Regions from separate parts of the Rhizobium sp. rho-13.1 genome, predicted to be linked through region 2. Evidence: predicted binding sites of a transcription regulator. Region 2 holds the regulator's gene; the other holds the start of a gene.
What was found. The regulator LexA, encoded in region 2, represses DNA repair genes until DNA is damaged. The targets are predictions, from matches to a motif close to TGTTCNNNNTGTGTTCNG.

Region 1: a site for LexA is predicted at 3,236-3,253, ahead of EQW76_RS04435 (ribonuclease). Genes of this name have one in related genera too.

What each region holds. Positions count from the first base shown of each region.
Region 1 is NZ_SCFL01000001.1:876,365-884,830, forward strand. It holds gene EQW76_RS04425 (metalloregulator ArsR/SmtB family transcription factor) at 1-444, opposite strand, end outside; gene ettA (energy-dependent translational throttle protein EttA) at 623-2,272, opposite strand; gene EQW76_RS04435 (ribonuclease) at 2,473-3,222, opposite strand; gene EQW76_RS04440 (alpha/beta hydrolase) at 3,389-4,321, shown strand; gene EQW76_RS04445 (DMT family transporter) at 4,338-5,297, shown strand; gene EQW76_RS04450 (CaiB/BaiF CoA-transferase family protein) at 5,315-6,517, shown strand; gene EQW76_RS04455 (thiamine pyrophosphate-binding protein) at 6,514-8,166, shown strand; gene EQW76_RS04460 (penicillin-binding protein 2) at 8,214-8,466, opposite strand, start outside.
Region 2 is NZ_SCFL01000001.1:224,405-232,870, forward strand. It holds gene gltA (citrate synthase) at 1-414, opposite strand, end outside; gene EQW76_RS01345 (ComEC/Rec2 family competence protein) at 716-3,175, shown strand; gene lexA (transcriptional repressor LexA) at 3,156-3,875, opposite strand; gene EQW76_RS01355 (VOC family protein) at 4,041-4,925, shown strand; gene kdsA (3-deoxy-8-phosphooctulonate synthase) at 4,922-5,767, shown strand; gene eno (phosphopyruvate hydratase) at 5,915-7,189, shown strand; gene EQW76_RS01370 (septum formation initiator family protein) at 7,325-7,636, shown strand; gene pdhA (pyruvate dehydrogenase (acetyl-transferring) E1 component subunit alpha) at 7,794-8,466, shown strand, end outside.

The DNA.
Region 1 (8,466 bases), 650 kb from region 2:
CAGCGCAGCGTCGACATCCTCGTCGGCCACATGCAGACGGCGGAGCTCATCCCATTCGGCAGCGTTGTGGCTGAAATAGGCCTGGGCGCGCTCAGCGCGTACATGCTTCACCGAACCGAGACGTTCGCTGTCGCGCAGCAGGACAGGGTCACTCTCGTCGGCATGGCGCAGCAGCGTGCGGGCGAGATGCACGGCAGCACCATCCTGCTTCAGGCGGAAATAGGCCCAGGCGCCTTCCTGGTAGCGATCGATCAGGCCCGCCTCGCCCAGAAGCTTCAGATGCCGGGAAATACGCGGCTGGGATTGGCCGAGGATTTCGGTGAGGTCGGTGACCGTCAAATCGCCGGCGGCCAGCAGCGCCAGCAGCCGGAGCCGCGTCGGCTCGCCCGCTGCTTTCAGGACATCGACCAGCCCCTCGAGACCAAATTTAACAAGATCCGCCATACACTCACCCAATCAAGACATAAACATATCTTTATGTGATTGAGGGCAATGGCGCAAGTGGGAAATGGAAGGTCGCTACTGTCAGATGCGAGCCGGTGAACCGGCAGTTCAGGGCCGCAAATGAAACCCCCCGCGGCTGCGGGGGATCTCGAATTTGTGTAGCGCGCGCCGGTGGCGATCAGCGCGTCAGACGCTTGTAGGCCTGGCTGCTCGGGTTCAACGCATCGGCGCCGAGGCGGCGGATCTTGTCCTGCTCGTAGTCCTCGAAGTTGCCTTCGAACCATTCGACATGGCTGTCACCCTCGAAGGCGAGGATGTGGGTCGCCAGCCGGTCGAGGAACATGCGATCATGGCTGATGATGATGGCGCAGCCGGCAAAGGATTCCAGCGCGCTTTCCAGCGCACCGAGCGTTTCGGTATCGAGGTCGTTGGTCGGTTCGTCGAGAAGCAGCACGTTGCCGCCAGCCTTCAGCATCTTGGCAAGATGCACGCGGTTGCGCTGGCCGCCGGAAAGATTGCCGACCTTCTGCTGCTGGTCACCACCCTTGAAGTTGAACGCGCCACAATAAGCTCTTGAATTCATGTCGAACTTGCCGAGCTTGATGATTTCGGCGCCGCCCGAGATTTCTTCCCAGACGGTCTTCGAGCCATCCAGTGCATCGCGGCTCTGGTCGACATAGCCGAGTTGCACGGTGTCGCCGATGCGGATGGTGCCGGCATCGGGCTTTTCCTGGCCGGTGATCATCTTGAACAACGTCGTCTTGCCGGCGCCGTTCGGGCCGATGATGCCGACGATGCCACCGGGCGGCAGCTTGATCGACAAGTCCTTGATCAGCAGCTCGTCGCCGAACCCCTTGGAAACGTTCTCCATCTCGATGACAACCTGGCCGAGACGCTCGCTGACCGGGATGATGATCTGGGCGTCGCCGGGACGCTGCTTCTCGGCGGCATCGACCAGCTGTTCGTAGGACTTGATACGGGCTTTGGATTTAGCCTGGCGAGCCTTCGGGCTGGAGGCGATCCATTCCTGTTCGCGCGAGATCGCCTTCTGACGTCCTGCCTCTTCGCGGTTTTCCTGCTGCATGCGCTTTGCCTTGGCAAGCAGGTAGGCGGAGTAGTTGCCTTCATAAGGAATGCCGCGGCCACGGTCGAGCTCGAGGATCCAGCCGGTGACGTTGTCGAGGAAGTAGCGATCGTGGGTAATCATCATCACGGCGCCGGGATAGGCGCGCAGGTGCTTTTCGAGCCAGGCGATGGTCTCGGCATCCAGATGGTTGGTCGGTTCGTCGAGGAGCAGCAGGTCCGGCTGCGACAGTAGCAACCGGCAGAGCGCAACGCGACGGCGCTCACCGCCCGACAGGCTTGTGACTTCCGATTCAGGCGGCGGGCAACGGAGCGCATCCATCGCCATTTCGACCTGACTTTCGAGGTCCCATAGGTTCTGGCTGTCGATGATATCCTGGAGCTTCGAGCCTTCTTCGGCCGTCTCGTCGGAGTAGTTCATCATCAGTTCGTTGTAGCGCTCGAGCACGGCCGTCTTCTTGGCAACGCCTTCCATGACGTTTTCGCGCACCGTCTTGGTCTCGTCGAGATGCGGCTCCTGCTCGAGATAGCCAAGGGTCGCGCCTTCCGCGAGCCAGGCTTCCCCGGTGAATTCCTTGTCCAGGCCGGCGATGATCTTGAGAACGGTCGACTTACCCGCGCCGTTCGGGCCGAGGATGCCGATCTTGGCATCGGGGTAGAACGACAGGTTGACGTTCTCGAGGATTTTCTTGGCGCCGTAAGACTTGTTGAGTCCCGACATGTGATAGATGAATTGACGTGCCATTGCTGGGCTTCTCCTAGGCGCAAGAGATCTGGGTTTGAGCCGCTATGTAAGGGAAACCACGCCGCGCGGCAACGCCGAAACCGGCCTTTCGCCGCATTTGTCGACCATCGGGGTGACGCAATCAGCCAAACCGCCGACGTCCAAGCCTGACCCGCCGCTGACGATACCCATCGGACAACGCCACCGCGCAGTCAGAAATCCTAGCGGCCGACGGCCTGCACCAGACCTTCGCTGCAGCCGAACGCGGTACTACCGGCGCCCTGGATCAGCTTGCCCAGCCTCGGACCACTCTCGCCGGGCGATACCGCATCCTGCGACAAGCCGATGGTGAGCTCCGAAATCACCCGGGCGCTGCCGTTTCCGCGGCAGCTCATCTTGACGCGGTCACTGGCACCCTGGCCAAAACTTTTGTCGAATGCGGCCTTGATGCGTTCGGCATCCAGCGTCTTGCCGACGTTCGCCGCAAACAGCGCGCCGACGGCAGATGCGTTCAATTCATCGATCAGTGACACGGCAGTGCCGAAATAGGCGTCTGCCGAGAGTTTCGTGCAGGTTCCGTGCTTCAGCCACTCATGGCGCTCGAGGCCAGACTGCGTGCCCGGCATTGCCTTGCCGAGAGCGGCCTTGGTCGCCGCCGACAGTTCGACGGCAGGCAGGCTGTCCCAGCCATGACTGCGGTCGGCCTGTTGCAGCGCATCCGGCACACCGCAATAGTTCTGCCGCATCGGCCAGAGCCCGTGCAGCGAGAGGTGGGTGGCATCGAAGCCGTTGGCACTCTCGTCCCGGCACTCGGCTTTCTCAGCGTTGGTAGCGCAGAATGCCGGCTCCCAGCTGGTCGCAAGAATAAACCTAGTCTGTCCATCGCGCGCTTCGGCCGGAAGGGAGAGGCTGCCCAGCAAAACCGGCAGGCAGGAAAAAGCGGCCAGAAGCCTTAAAGAAACAACGCGCATGACAATCCACCCCAGGAACAATAAGAGAACAAGTAAGCAGATCGCATCTTCCGTCGCAAGCTGTAAATTCCCCACCGCCGGATTATCATTATCCTGTGCGCCTCCCCGAAGTTGCATTGCAAAGTTCCAGCCATTGCCGTCAGGTGCACCGATGCGAGGAGATCCCATGTTTCAAGAGATAAGACGGCACCAGAGCCCGACGGGCGCGGCACTTGCCTACCGTCATCAGCCCGCATCGGGCACGCCGCGCGGCATCCTTCTCGTGCTGCACGGGCTTGCCGAGCATTCCGGCCGCTACGGTCGCTTTGCCGAGGCGATGGCGGGCAACGGTTATCACGTCTACGCGCACGACCACCGTGGGCATGGCCGCACGAAAGCACCGGATGCGCCGCTTGGCCAGTTCGCCCGCAGCGATGGCGTGGTGTGCGTCATCGCGGACGTCATGGCGATGAGGTCGCTGGCCTCGGCTGACCACCCCGGCCTGCCTGTTGTCCTCTTCGGTCATTCCATGGGCGGACTGATCAGCCTTTCCGCCGCCATCGCCCATCCCGCAGACTTCGATGCCGTCGCAGTGTGGAACTCGAACTTTCATCCCGGCCTCGCCGGACGGGCTGGACAGCTGATCCTCGGCATCGAGCGCATGCTTAAAGGCTCGGATGTCCCGAGCGCCCTGCTACCGCGACTGACGTTCGGCGCCTGGGGGCAGTCCATCCCCGATCACCGGACGCCGTTCGATTGGTTGTCGACGGATGCGGCCGAGGTCGATGCATATATCGCCGACCCGCTCTCCGGCTTCGATGCCTGTGTATCGCTCTGGCGCGACTTGCTGGCCATGAGTTTTGCCGCACCTAGGCGACGCCACCTCGCCCGGCTACCTCCCACACTCCCAATCCACCTGGTTGCTGGCGCGCAGGATCCGGCGACGGATTACGGTAAAGCCATAACCTGGCTGGCAAACCGTTTGAAAGGATTCGACTTTTCGAATATCACAACGGAAATCTATAGCGAAATGCGGCACGAGACCCTGCATGAGGTCGATGCCAACAGGGCCACGGCGAACTTTGCCGCGTGGTGCGAACGCGTCTTGCCAAAGCCCTGACGCCGGAGGAATGTCGATGCAAAGCCCCAGCCATACGCTTGCCTCGCGGCATTCGTCGGAAATGACGATGGGCCTGACCCTGATGTTCGTGTCGGTCATGCTGTCGCCGATCGTCGACATCTTTTCCAAGCTGGCGGCTGTCACCATCCCGCCGGTCGAGGTCACAGCGGCACGCTTTCTTTTTCAATGCCTGTTCGCTCTGCCGATGATCGTCTGGAAACGCAGTTGGATGCCTGGCACGTGGCGGCAGAGAAGAATTCACGCCCTGCGTGGCAGCCTGCTGGTGCTGTCGATGATCACCTTCGTGACGACGTTACAGGTGATGGAGGTTGCCGATGCCATCGCCATCTTCTTCGTCCAGCCGATCATCCTCACCGTTCTCAGCAGCATCTTCCTGAAGGAAACAGTGGGTTGGCGGCGTTACGCGGCCTGCGTCGTCGGATTCAGTGGCGCCTTGCTGATCATCCAACCCAGCTTCCAGCAACTCGGCTTCGTTGCCTTGCTCCCCGTTGTTACCGCGATCTGCGGCTCGATCTTCGTGCTTTTGACGCGCGTCCTGTCCCATAGCGAACCGGCCTCCTCGATGCAGCTGAACACCGGCCTCTGGGGATTGCTGTTCTCCATGATCCTGCTGGCAATCGGCAGCCTCGCCGGCAATGCCATCCTGTCGCCTGTCATGCCGGACGCCACTGCCGCACTCCATCTCCTCGGCGTCGGCGTGACAGCAGCCGTCTGCGGGATGCTGACACTTTATGCATACCGCGCCGTCCGGGCATCGACGCTCGCACCGCTGCAGTATTTCGAGATCATTTCGGCGACGATCTTCGGCTGGCTGGTGTTCGACAATTTCCCGAACATGCTGAAATGGGTTGGCATTCTCATCATCATCTGCTCCGGTCTCTACATCCTGTGGCGCGAGCGGCGGCTTGCATCCAAGCCGGTATCCGATACATCTCAATCGCTCCGCGCACCCTGATCGAAGATCTGCAAAACATGACCAACCGACCGATAAAAAAGCCACCGCTCGCAGGCATCCGCGTCATCGAACTCGCGCGCGTGCTGGCAGGACCTTGGGCAGGCCAGATGCTGGCCGATCTCGGTGCCGATGTCATCAAGGTGGAAAACCCGGATGGCGGCGACGACACGCGCCAATGGGGACCTCCGTTTGTCGAGGATACCCACGGAGCCAACCTTTCCGCCGCCTATTACCACTCGGCCAATCGCGGCAAGCGTTCCATCGTCGCCGATCTGCGCACGGCCGAGGGCCAGGATCTGGTTCGCCGGCTGGCCATGACGGCGGACGTGCTGATCGAGAATTTCAAACTCGGCGGCCTCGTCAAATACGGCCTCGACTACGAGAGCCTCCACAAGCTCAATCCAAAACTGGTCTATTGCTCGATCACCGGCTTTGGCCAGACCGGTCCCTATGCCAATCTCGCCGGCTACGACTACATCGTCCAGGGCATGTCCGGCTTCATGTCGATCACCGGCGAGACAGACGGCCAGCCGATGAAGGCCGGCGTCGCCATCGCCGACATTTTCACCGGGATCTATGCTGTCTCGGCCATCGAGGCGGCCCTGATCCATGCCCTCAAATCCGGTGAAGGGCAACTGGTCGACATGGCGCTGCTCGACGTCCAGGCGGCAGTGCTGGCGAACCAGAACATGAACTACCTGATATCAGGCAAGGCGCCGGAGCGGCTGGGCAATGCTCATCCCAACATCTCTCCCTACGAGGTGGTGCCCGTCGCCGACGGCTTCCTGATCCTCGCCATTGGCAACGATGGCCAGTTCCGTCGTCTTTGCGGCCTGCTCGGTATCGAGGCTATCATCGGCGACGAGCGCTTCGCCACCAACAAGGCCCGCATCGCCAACCGCATGGAAGTTCGCCAACTCGTCTCGACCGAGACGCTGAAATGGACCAAGGCCGCCCTGCTGCAGCGCTGCGAGCAGAATGGCGTGCCGGCTGGTCCCATTAATACCATCGAGGAAATGTTCGCCGACCCCCAGGTGGTGGCGCGCGGCCTGCGCATCGATCTCGACGATGCAGCCGGCAATGCCATTCCGGGCGTCCGCACGCCGGTCATTCTCTCCGAAACACCCCTACGCTACGAACGGCCGAGCCCGAGGCTCGGCGAACATCAGGACGAGGTGCTGGCGGAACTCGCTGCCCTCGAAGGAAAGGCAAGATCATGAAACGCACAGGCGGCCAGCTCATCGTCGAGGCTTTGAAAGCCAATGGCGTCAAGCGCATCTCCTGCGTTCCCGGCGAAAGCTTCCTGGCCGTGCTCGACGCGCTGCATGACAGCGACATCGACGTTCTCGTCTGCCGCCAGGAAGGCGGTGCTGCGATGATGGCCGATGCCTGGGGCCGGCTGACCGGCGAACCCGGCATTTGCATGGTGACACGCGGCCCGGGCGCTACGAATGCTTCTGCCGGCCTCCATATCGCCCGCCAGGACTCCATCCCGATGATCCTCTTCATCGGCCAGGTGCAGCGCGATGCCCGCGAACGCGAGGCATTTCAGGAAGTCGAATATCGCCGCGCCTTCACCGAGTTCGCCAAGTGGGTCGGCGAGATCGACGATGCCACCCGCATTCCGGAGTTCGTCACCCGCGCCTTTGCCGTCGCCACATCCGGACGCCCCGGCCCCGTCGTGTTGAGCCTGCCCGAAGACATGCTGCGCGACCTCGTCGAGGCGCCTGAGGCAAAGCCCTACATGCCGGTGGCAAGCCATCCCGGTAAAAGCCAGATCGACGAACTCCAGCACCGGCTGATGGCTGCGGAGCGGCCGATGGTCATCGTCGGCGGCACGCGCTGGAACGACGAAGCGGTGGCATCGCTCCGCACGTTCGCCGAACGCTTCCAGCTGCCGGTCGGCTGCTCGTTCCGCCGGCAGATGCTGTTCGACAATCTGCATCCCTCCTATGCCGGCGACGTCGGCATAGGCATCAACCCGGCGCTCGGCAAGGAGATCAGGGAGGCCGACCTCCTCATCCTCATCGGCGGCCGCTTTTCCGAAATGCCGTCCTCCGGCTATACGCTGATGGACATCCCCTACCCGGCGCAGGCGCTGGTGCACATCCATCCCGATCCGTCGGAACTCGGGCGCGTCTACCGGCCGGATCTCGCCATCTGCGCCAGCCCTGCCGATTTCGTCTCCGCTCTGGCGGATCTTCCTGCGCCGGCAACGCCCATCTGGGCAGAGCGCACCGCCCGGATGCATGCCGCCTACCGCACATGGTCCAAAACCCCTGAAACCAGCCCAGGCGATGTCCACATGGGCCGGATCATGGACTGGATCGAGGCGAACACGGCAGCCGATACCATTTTCACCAATGGCGCCGGCAACTATGCGACGTGGCTGCACCGCTTCCATCGCTTCCGCCAGTTCAACACCCAGGCAGCCCCCGCCTCTGGCTCGATGGGCTACGGCCTGCCGGCGGCGGTGGCTGCGAAGGCATTGTTTCCAGAGCGTGAAGTCATCTGCTTTGCAGGCGACGGCTGCTTCATGATGCACGGACAGGAATTTGCGACGGCGGTGCAATACGGCCTGCCGATCATCACGCTGGTAATCAACAACGGCATGTACGGCACGATCCGCATGCACCAGGAACGCGACTATCCCGGCCGTGTCAGCGGCACGAAGCTCACCAACCCCGACTTCGCGGCCTTCGCCCGGGCCTATGGCGGCCATGGCGAGACGGTGAAGACAACCGCCGAGTTTGCACCCGCCATCGTGCGCGCACGGGCAAGCGGCAAGCCCGCGATCATCGAGATCGTACTCGACCCGCAGGCAATCACGCCAACGCGGACGCTCAACGAGATTGCCGGCCTGAAGTAGCTGCAGGGCGGCCTGCCATCAGGCCGCCTCGTCGGAACAGGTGTAGATCAGTAGGATGCCAGTACGGCGCTGCCAAAGTTCGGTTGCACACCCAAAAGCGGTGCAGCTCTGGTGATAATATCGCGAACCATCGGCGCGGCATTGTTGGTGGCGAAGGTCAGCCCCTTTTCACCCGTGCGCGGCTCGTCGCAGAAGCTGAAAACCACGTATCGCGGATTGTCGATCGGGAATGCCCCCAGAAAGTCGTTGAAGCTGAGCACATGCGAGTACTTGCCGTTGATGACCTTGTTAGCGGTACCT
Region 2 (8,466 bases):
GCAACCGCACATCACAGCCATGGGATGTGCATCGCGGCGGAAGCCGGTGAAGAAGCGCGTCATCTGTTCATGCACCATCGTGTGATGAACGACGCGGTCGTCGAAATCCTTCTTCTGGGCAGCCGTCGGCAGTTCGCCGTAGAGAAGCAGGTAGCAGACTTCCAGGAAGTCACCCTTTTCAGCCAGCTGCTCGATGGGGTAGCCGCGATGCAGCAGAACGCCTTCGTCACCGTCGATATAGGTGATCTTGGATTCGCACGATGCGGTCGAGGTGAAGCCGGGGTCGTAGGTGAAGGAAGCGGTATTCTTGTAGAGTGCGCCAATGTCGAGGACGCTCGGGCCGATGGTACCGGCCTTCACCGGCAGATCGACAGTCTTATCACCCCAGGTCAGTTTCGCGCTTTGTTCCGTCATGAGAGCCTCCAAGATTTGGCGGGTTGGTGCCTTAAAAAAGCACCAAAGGGTTAAGCGTCTAAAGATTAGCTATATGATCCAGACGCTAATGCCAAGTTACCCTGACCGGTATTTGTGCATCGCGGTATCAACTTTTGGGCAGCGCCTGCGCCATGATTGCGATGCCTTTAAAGCACGTTCTTCGGCATTCCAGAAGCGACCTTCCTACGGCAGGCATTTCAATCGATTTTAGTTGAATTATTCGAGCAAAGGTTGCAAAAATACCCCGAGCTTGACGATTGCGGGCAGGGCTGACGGGCGAATGGCAGAGTTGGACGCGCGCGAGAGGCAAGGTCACCGCCAGGTATTTCTCGGCCTCGCCGAGCGGTCGCGCGCCACTGTCAACGCCGTTGCCAAGCTTGGACGGATGCCTGCCCGCACGCAACACGCCGTGCCGTGGCCGAAGCGCGCTGCCCTTTCGCTCAACGGGTGGCGAATCGCTACCGCCGGCATGCTTGCGGAAGAGGCCGCCCACGGTCGCGCGATGCTGTTTGCGCCCGTCTATATCGGCTGCGGCGCGATTATCTGGTTCGAGTTGCCGGGCAATCCGCCGCTGACGGGCATTGCGGCGGGCTTCCTCGTGCTCGCCGCCGTTTGCCTCCTGAAACACAATCTGAGCCCGATGCTGCGGCATCTGGCGTTCGCTGCGGCGCTGGGCCTGCTCGGCATGCTTCTCGCTGAGTGGGAGACGTGGCGGGCCTCGACGATCATGCTGGACTCGCCCGTGACCACCACCATCACCGGCCAAGTTCAGCGCCGCGAAGTGGACGATAAAGGGCGGTGGCGCTACGTGCTGGATCTGCTGGCGACAGACGCGCCTGTCGTTCGGCGGCCACCGGAGCAGATATCCCTTCTTGTGCGCGGCCAGGATGTACCGTTCGAACTCGGAGATGTGGTTGAGGGCAGGGCCCGGTTAAGCCCGCCAGCAGGCCCTGCGCTGCCCGGCCTCCACGATTTTGCGTTCACTGCCTATTTCGAAGGCACCGGTGCCAACGGTTTCTTCTACGGTACGCCGCAACTGATGATGGCCAGCGTCGACGACACCAGCGAGCGAACCACGCTCCAAAGGATCGACCGCTGGCTGACTGGGCTGCGCGGCCATATCGGAGACCGAATCCGCTCGATCCTGCCCGGCGACACCGGCGCCTTCGCGGCTTCGCTGGTCAACGACGAACGTCGGGCGATTTCGCCGGAAACGACGGATGCCCTAAGGGTGTCCGGCCTCGCCCATATCATCGCCATCTCGGGACTGAATATGGCTTTGTCGGCCGGTATCTTCTATGTCGGCCTCCGGCATGTACTGAGCCTGTTTCCCGGATTGGCGCAGGCTTTTCCGACCAAGAAAATTGCAGCCGTCGGTGCGCTGATCACCGTCACCGCCTATTATTTCATTTCCGGCTTCGGGGTATCGGCCGAACGGGCCTTCATCATGATGGCGATCATGCTGGTCGCGGTGCTGTTCGACAGACCATCCTTCAGCCTGCGCAATGTCGCCCTATCGGCCATCGCCATCCTGGTGCTCTCGCCGTCGCAGATCCTCGGCCCGAGTTTCCAGATGTCCTATGCGGCGACCATCGCCCTTGTATCCGGCTATTCGCTATGGAAGGGACGTCCGCCCCGCGAGCGGCGGTTTGCCGCTTTCCGGGCACCGATGCCGGTGCGGGCGGTCAGCCGCTTCTTCACAGGCGTCGCCATGACATCGTTCATCGGCGGCGCGTCGACGGCGATCTTTTCGATTGAGCATTTTCACAGGCTGGCGACCTATGGCCTCGTTGCCAACCTTGCCGCCATGCCGGTGGTGTCATTCATCGTCATGCCGATCGGCATGCTTGCCATGCTGATGATGCCTTTCGGCCTAGACGGCGTATTCTGGCTAGTCACCGGGTGGGGACTCGATATCGTCATGGTCATCGCAAAGACGGTGGCGGCATGGGGTGGCAATGTGCCCTTCGCGCGCCTGCCTGCCGGACTTTTCCCGACCATTATTGCCGGCTTCCTGCTGATGACGGTGCTGCGGACGCCTATGCGCCATGCCGGCGCGTTGCTGATTGCAGCCTCGGTGACCTTCGCCGCCTTCCAACCGTCTCTCCAGAAATCGGAACTGCTGATTTCGGAGGATGGCGAACTCGTCGCCCTGTTCCGGCAGGGGCGCCTCGAGCGCAACCGCGAACGCCCCCCGGATTTTATCTATCAGCAATGGAAGCGAGCCCTGCTGGTGTCAGAGGATACGCCGCCGCAAATGCTGCCGCCGGACAACTCGACCCCGTCCCATTCCGTTCGTGGCCGCCCCTCGACCCGTATGGATGCGGAGCATCAGGCCACATTGCGGTCAGCAATGGAAACTGCTCTGGACAATGCGGTCGACGGCGGGTTTGCCTGCCATGGTCGCGATTGGTGCGTTGCCATGCTCGAGACGGGCGCGATGCTGGTGACTATCTCCGACGCGGCTTATCTGGGGCCGGCCTGCGATACCGCCGACATTGTCATCACGCCGGTCAAACTTCGCCTTGATCGCTGTCGGTCCGGTGCAGTGCTCTACACCGGCGCTTCGTTACGCAAAACAGGTTCCATAGAGGTCAACTTAAGCTCTCCTAAGCCAGAGTTCATCACCGCGTTCAGCGCCCTTGACCGTCCATGGGAGAGGCATCGAGCCTACGACTGGCGAAAGCCCGCTTTCACCGGTACCGACGCCACGTCACCGGTCAGTGATACCGGCGGATGAGGCCGACAAGCCGCCCCTGGATCTTCACCCTGTCCGGGCCGAAGATGCGGGTCTCGTAGGCCGGGTTGGCTGCCTCGAGTGCAATGGAGGCACCTTTGCGGCGAAAGCGCTTGAGCGTGGCCTCCTCGTCATCGACGAGGGCGACGATGATGTCGCCGGGGCTCGCCGTACTGGCATTTCGGATGATCACCGTATCGCCGTCGAAGATGCCGGCCTCGATCATCGAATCGCCTCGCACCTCGAGCGCGTAATGCTCGCCGGCGCCGACCATGTCGGCTGGAACCATGATGTCGTGGGTGTTGTTCTGGATCGCGGCAATGGGAACACCGGCAGCGATTCGGCCCATGACCGGCAGCGAGACGGAGCCGCTGCGGTCGTCGACTGCGGGCTTTGTCGGCGCTGCGGCAACAGCCGGCGTCTTGCCAAGGCTGCCTTCGATGACGCTCGGCGAAAAGCCGCGCCGTGGCTGCGCATTCGGGTTATAGGCCTCGGGAAGCTTGATGACCTCGATGGCACGCGCCCGGTTCGGCAGGCGGCGAATGAAGCCGCGTTCCTCCAGCGCCGTGATCAGCCGATGGATGCCTGATTTCGACGCCAGATCCAGCGCATCCTTCATTTCATCGAAAGAAGGCGGCACGCCGGACTCTTTCATTCGTTCGTGAATGAAGAGAAGCAGTTCCTGTTGCTTGCGCGTCAACATCGTTTTTCGTGCTCCAAGTGCGAAACAAAGCCAGAACGGACACTATCTGTTCCATATGTGTTCCGCAAGTGACTAAATCTTTGTGAACGCCGTTGGAATAATCGCGTTTTTGGAAGATCATGTCGCGCTGCGGTCGCTGACGGCTTCGCAGGGTGGAGACAAACCATGACAGCAGCCTACCCGATCGACCATCTGGTCCTGCCGACCTGTGATATAGCCTCTGCGCGCCAGCGGCTGAGCAAGGTCGGCTTCACTGTCGCTGCCGATGCACGGCATCCCTTTGGTACTGAAAATGCTTGCGTTTTCTTTGCCGACAAGACCTATCTCGAGCCACTCGGCATTGCCAGTCTCTCGGAGTGCGAGGCGTCGGCGCTGGCCGGCAATGTCTTCGTCGCGCGCGACCAGGCTTTCCGGTTTCGCGTCGGCGACGATGGTTTTTCCTCCATTGCCTTCGCAACCGGCAATGCTGAAAGCGACCAGCAGCGCTTTCTCGACAGCGGGGTCTCGGGCGGCAAGATCCTCGAGTTCGAAAGGCCGTTGCGCATGCCGGACGGGTCCGAATCGATCGCCGGCTTTCGACTTGCCTTCGCTGCAGATTTGCGTGCCCCGGATTTCTTCGTTTTCACCTGCGAGCGCATCAATGCGATGCCGACGGATCGCAGCGCGCTGGAGAGGCATCCGAACGGCGTTCTCGGCATTTCGCGCATTGTACTGTCCTCCGCCAGTCCGGAGGCGTTTTCCGGGCTCATCAGCGAAGTTGGCAATGGTGCCGCAATCGCTCCGCATTCCTTTGGCATCACAGCATCGTCGGCCAATGTGGAAATCGACATCTTGAGCGGCGAGGGGATGGAGGCCTTCTATGAGGTGGCGCCATCCGGTGAAGATCCGGGCCTGCGGGGGCGGGCAATCGTCTTTGCCGTTCGCGATCTTTCCGTGACAGAAGCGCATTTGGCTGGTAACGGCGTGACCTACACACGCAAGAGCAACACTATTCTGGTGAAGGCCGCTCCCGGGCAGGGGGCATTGTTTGCCTTCGAGGAGACAGCATGAGCCATTCGACAAATTCGGACGTGGTCGCCGGCGAAGGCCCCGGCAAGGTCACTTTCTCCAACAGCAAGCGCCTCTCGCTGATTGCCGGTCCCTGCCAGATGGAGAGCCGCGACCATGCCTTCACGATAGCCGGCAAGCTCAAGGAACTCTGCGCCTCGCTCGGTATCGGGCTCGTCTACAAGTCGTCCTTCGACAAGGCCAACCGCACATCCCTGTCCGCCCAGCGCGGCCTTGGGCTGGAAGCGGCTCTGGAGATCTTCGCCGATCTGAAGCAGGAATACGGTTTCCCGGTGCTCACCGACATCCACACGGAAGAGCAGTGCGCGCTTGTCGCCAAGACCGTGGATGTCCTGCAGATCCCGGCTTTCCTGTCGCGCCAGACCGATCTTCTGGTCGCTGCCGCCAAGACCGGCCGCATCATCAACGTCAAGAAGGGTCAGTTCCTCGCCCCCTGGGACATGAAGAACGTGCTGGCCAAGCTTAACGACAGCGGAAACCCGAATATCCTGCTCTGCGAACGCGGAGCCTCCTTCGGCTACAATACGCTGGTCTCCGATATGCGCTCGCTGCCGATCATGGCGGCGATGGGCGCTCCGGTGATCTTCGATGCTACCCACTCCGTGCAGCAGCCCGGTGGCCAGGGCGCATCGTCAGGCGGCCAGCGCGAATTCGTGGAAACCCTTGCCCGCGCGGCCGTTGCCGTCGGCGTCGCCGGCGTCTTTATCGAAACCCACGAGGATCCCGACCATGCGCCGTCCGATGGCCCCAACATGGTGCATCTGAAAGACATGCCGCAGCTGCTCGAAAAGCTACTGGCATTCGACGCCATCGCCAAGGCCTAGCATCTGCGGGAGCGTTCAACAGGCTGACATGATCTTGGTTTAGTCGGCTATGACGTTCCCTCATTCGAAGCGCGTGATGGCATTGTAATTGTCACGCCTTCGATTTAGAGATTTCAATCGATTATAACCAGCGAGCAGGAACCAGCCATGACCGCAATCACCGACATTATCGCCCGCGAGATTCTCGACAGCCGCGGCAACCCGACTGTCGAAGTCGACGTATATCTGGAAGACGGCAGCATGGGTCGCGCCGCAGTCCCGTCGGGCGCCTCGACAGGTGCCCACGAGGCAGTCGAATTGCGCGATGGTGGCTCGCGTTACCACGGCAAGGGCGTCGAAAAGGCTGTAGAAGCCGTCGATACCGAGATTTTTGAGGCCATCGGCGGTCTCGATGCTGAAAACCAGATCCAGATCGACAACCTGATGATTGAGCTGGATGGCACGGCCAACAAGTCCCGCCTCGGCGCCAACGCCATCCTCGGTGTATCGCTCGCCGTCGCCAAGGCCGCTGCCCAGAGCGCCGACTTGCCGCTCTATCGCTACGTCGGCGGCGCTTATGCCAGCCTTCTGCCTGTGCCGATGATGAACATCATCAACGGCGGTGCCCACGCCGACAACCCGATCGACTTCCAGGAATTCATGATTCTCCCCGTCGGTGCAGAAACCTTCTCCGATGCCGTCCGCATGGGCTCCGAAGTTTTCCACGTGCTGAAGAAGGAGCTGTCGGCCCAGGGTCATAACACCAATGTCGGCGACGAAGGCGGTTTCGCACCGGGCCTGAAGAGCGCGCCGGAAGCCCTGGACTTCATCATGAAGTCGATCGAGAAGGCCGGCTATCGTCCCGGCGAAGACATCTACCTCGGCCTCGATTGCGCTGCGACCGAGTTCTTCAAGGACGGCAAGTACGTTCTCGAAGGCGAAGGCCGCACGCTGGAGCCGGGCGCCATGGCTGAATACCTTGCCGAACTCGCTGCCAAGTATCCGATCCTGTCGATCGAAGACGGCATGTCCGAAGACGATTGGGAAGGCTGGAAGACGCTGACCGAGCTTGCCGGCAAGACCACCCAGCTGGTTGGCGACGACCTTTTCGTCACCAACTCCTCGCGCCTTCGCGACGGCATCAAGATGGGCGTCGCCAACTCGATCCTCGTTAAGGTCAACCAGATCGGCACGCTGACCGAAACGCTCGACGCCGTCGAAACGGCCCACAAGGCCGGCTACACCGCCGTCATGTCGCACCGCTCCGGCGAAACCGAGGATTCGACGATTGCCGATCTCGCGGTCGCCACCAACTGCGGCCAGATCAAAACCGGCTCGCTGTCGCGCTCGGACCGTCTTGCCAAGTACAACCAGCTGATCCGCATCGAGGAAATGCTCGGTCCGCAGGCCCGCTACGCCGGCACGTCCATCCTGCGCGGCTGATACCAGACGCATCCGCTTTTCTACCAACCGCGCCTTCGGGCGCGGTTTTTTAGTCGATCTCGCAACACGGTCAACGGACGGTTAATCTCTGCCGTCTAGTGTCGCTCACACGGGTACAGCGTATGGGCAAACGGCATGTGGACAAAATATCATAAGAAGAAGCGGCTCGGTCACCTGGTTCTTCCAGCCATCACCGTCGCCTTCGTATCCTATTTCGGCTACCACTGCGTCCATGGCGACTACGGCCTGCGGGCGACCGAAGTCTTCGAGCAGCAGCGACTGGCCCGCTCCAAGGATCTGGCCGATCTCGTTGCTAAGCGACAGCACCTTGAAAAGGAGGTTGCCCTGCTCAGCGACGGATCGCTCGACAAGGACATGCTTGATGAAAAGGCCCGTTACCAGCTCGATTATTCCAAGGCCGACGAAATCGTCATCTTCAACAAATAGCGCGATTAACTGAATTTCAGTTAATCGAAGATTTTATTTATTTTTCAGTGACTTATATCGAATACTAGCCATGCGTTTATGGCATTGCTGCATCTGTTAATCTTCCCTATGTTACGCGTCACCATTGATCGATGCTTATCACACAGGGGAGGGTTGAATGGCGCCGAAAATCGCGTCCGTTTCCAACCGGAAAACGTCCAAGTCAGCACGTGTTGAAACCAACGGCGGTCCTATCGCCGATTTCGATCGCGACGAAGAGCTGAAAGCCTACCGCGAAATGCTGCTCATCCGGCGTTTCGAGGAAAAGGCCGGACAGTTGTACGGCATGGGGTTCATCGGCGGATTCTGTCACCTCTACATCGGCCAGGAAGCTGTCGTCGTCGGCATGCAGATGGCCCAGAAGGAAGGCGATCAGGTCATCACGGCCTATCGCGACCACGGCCACATGCTCGCTTGCGGCATGGAAGCGCGTGGCGTCATGGCCGAACTGACTGGTCGCAGCAGCGGCTATTCGCACGGCAAGGGCGGCTCGATGCACATGTTCTCGAAAGAGAAGCATTTCTACGGCGGTCACGGTATCGTCGGCGCGCAGGTTTCGCTCGGCACCGGGCTCGCTTTCGCCAACAAATACCGTGGCAATGACAGCGTCTCTGTCGCCTATTTCGGTGACGGTGCTGCCAACCAGGGCCAGGTCTACGAGAGCTTCAATATGGCTGCTCTCTGGAAGCTGCCGATCGTCTATATCATCGAGAACAACCACTACGCCATGGGCACGTCCTCGGCCCGCGCGACGGCGCAGTCCAACTATTCGCTTCGCGGTTCGGGCTTCG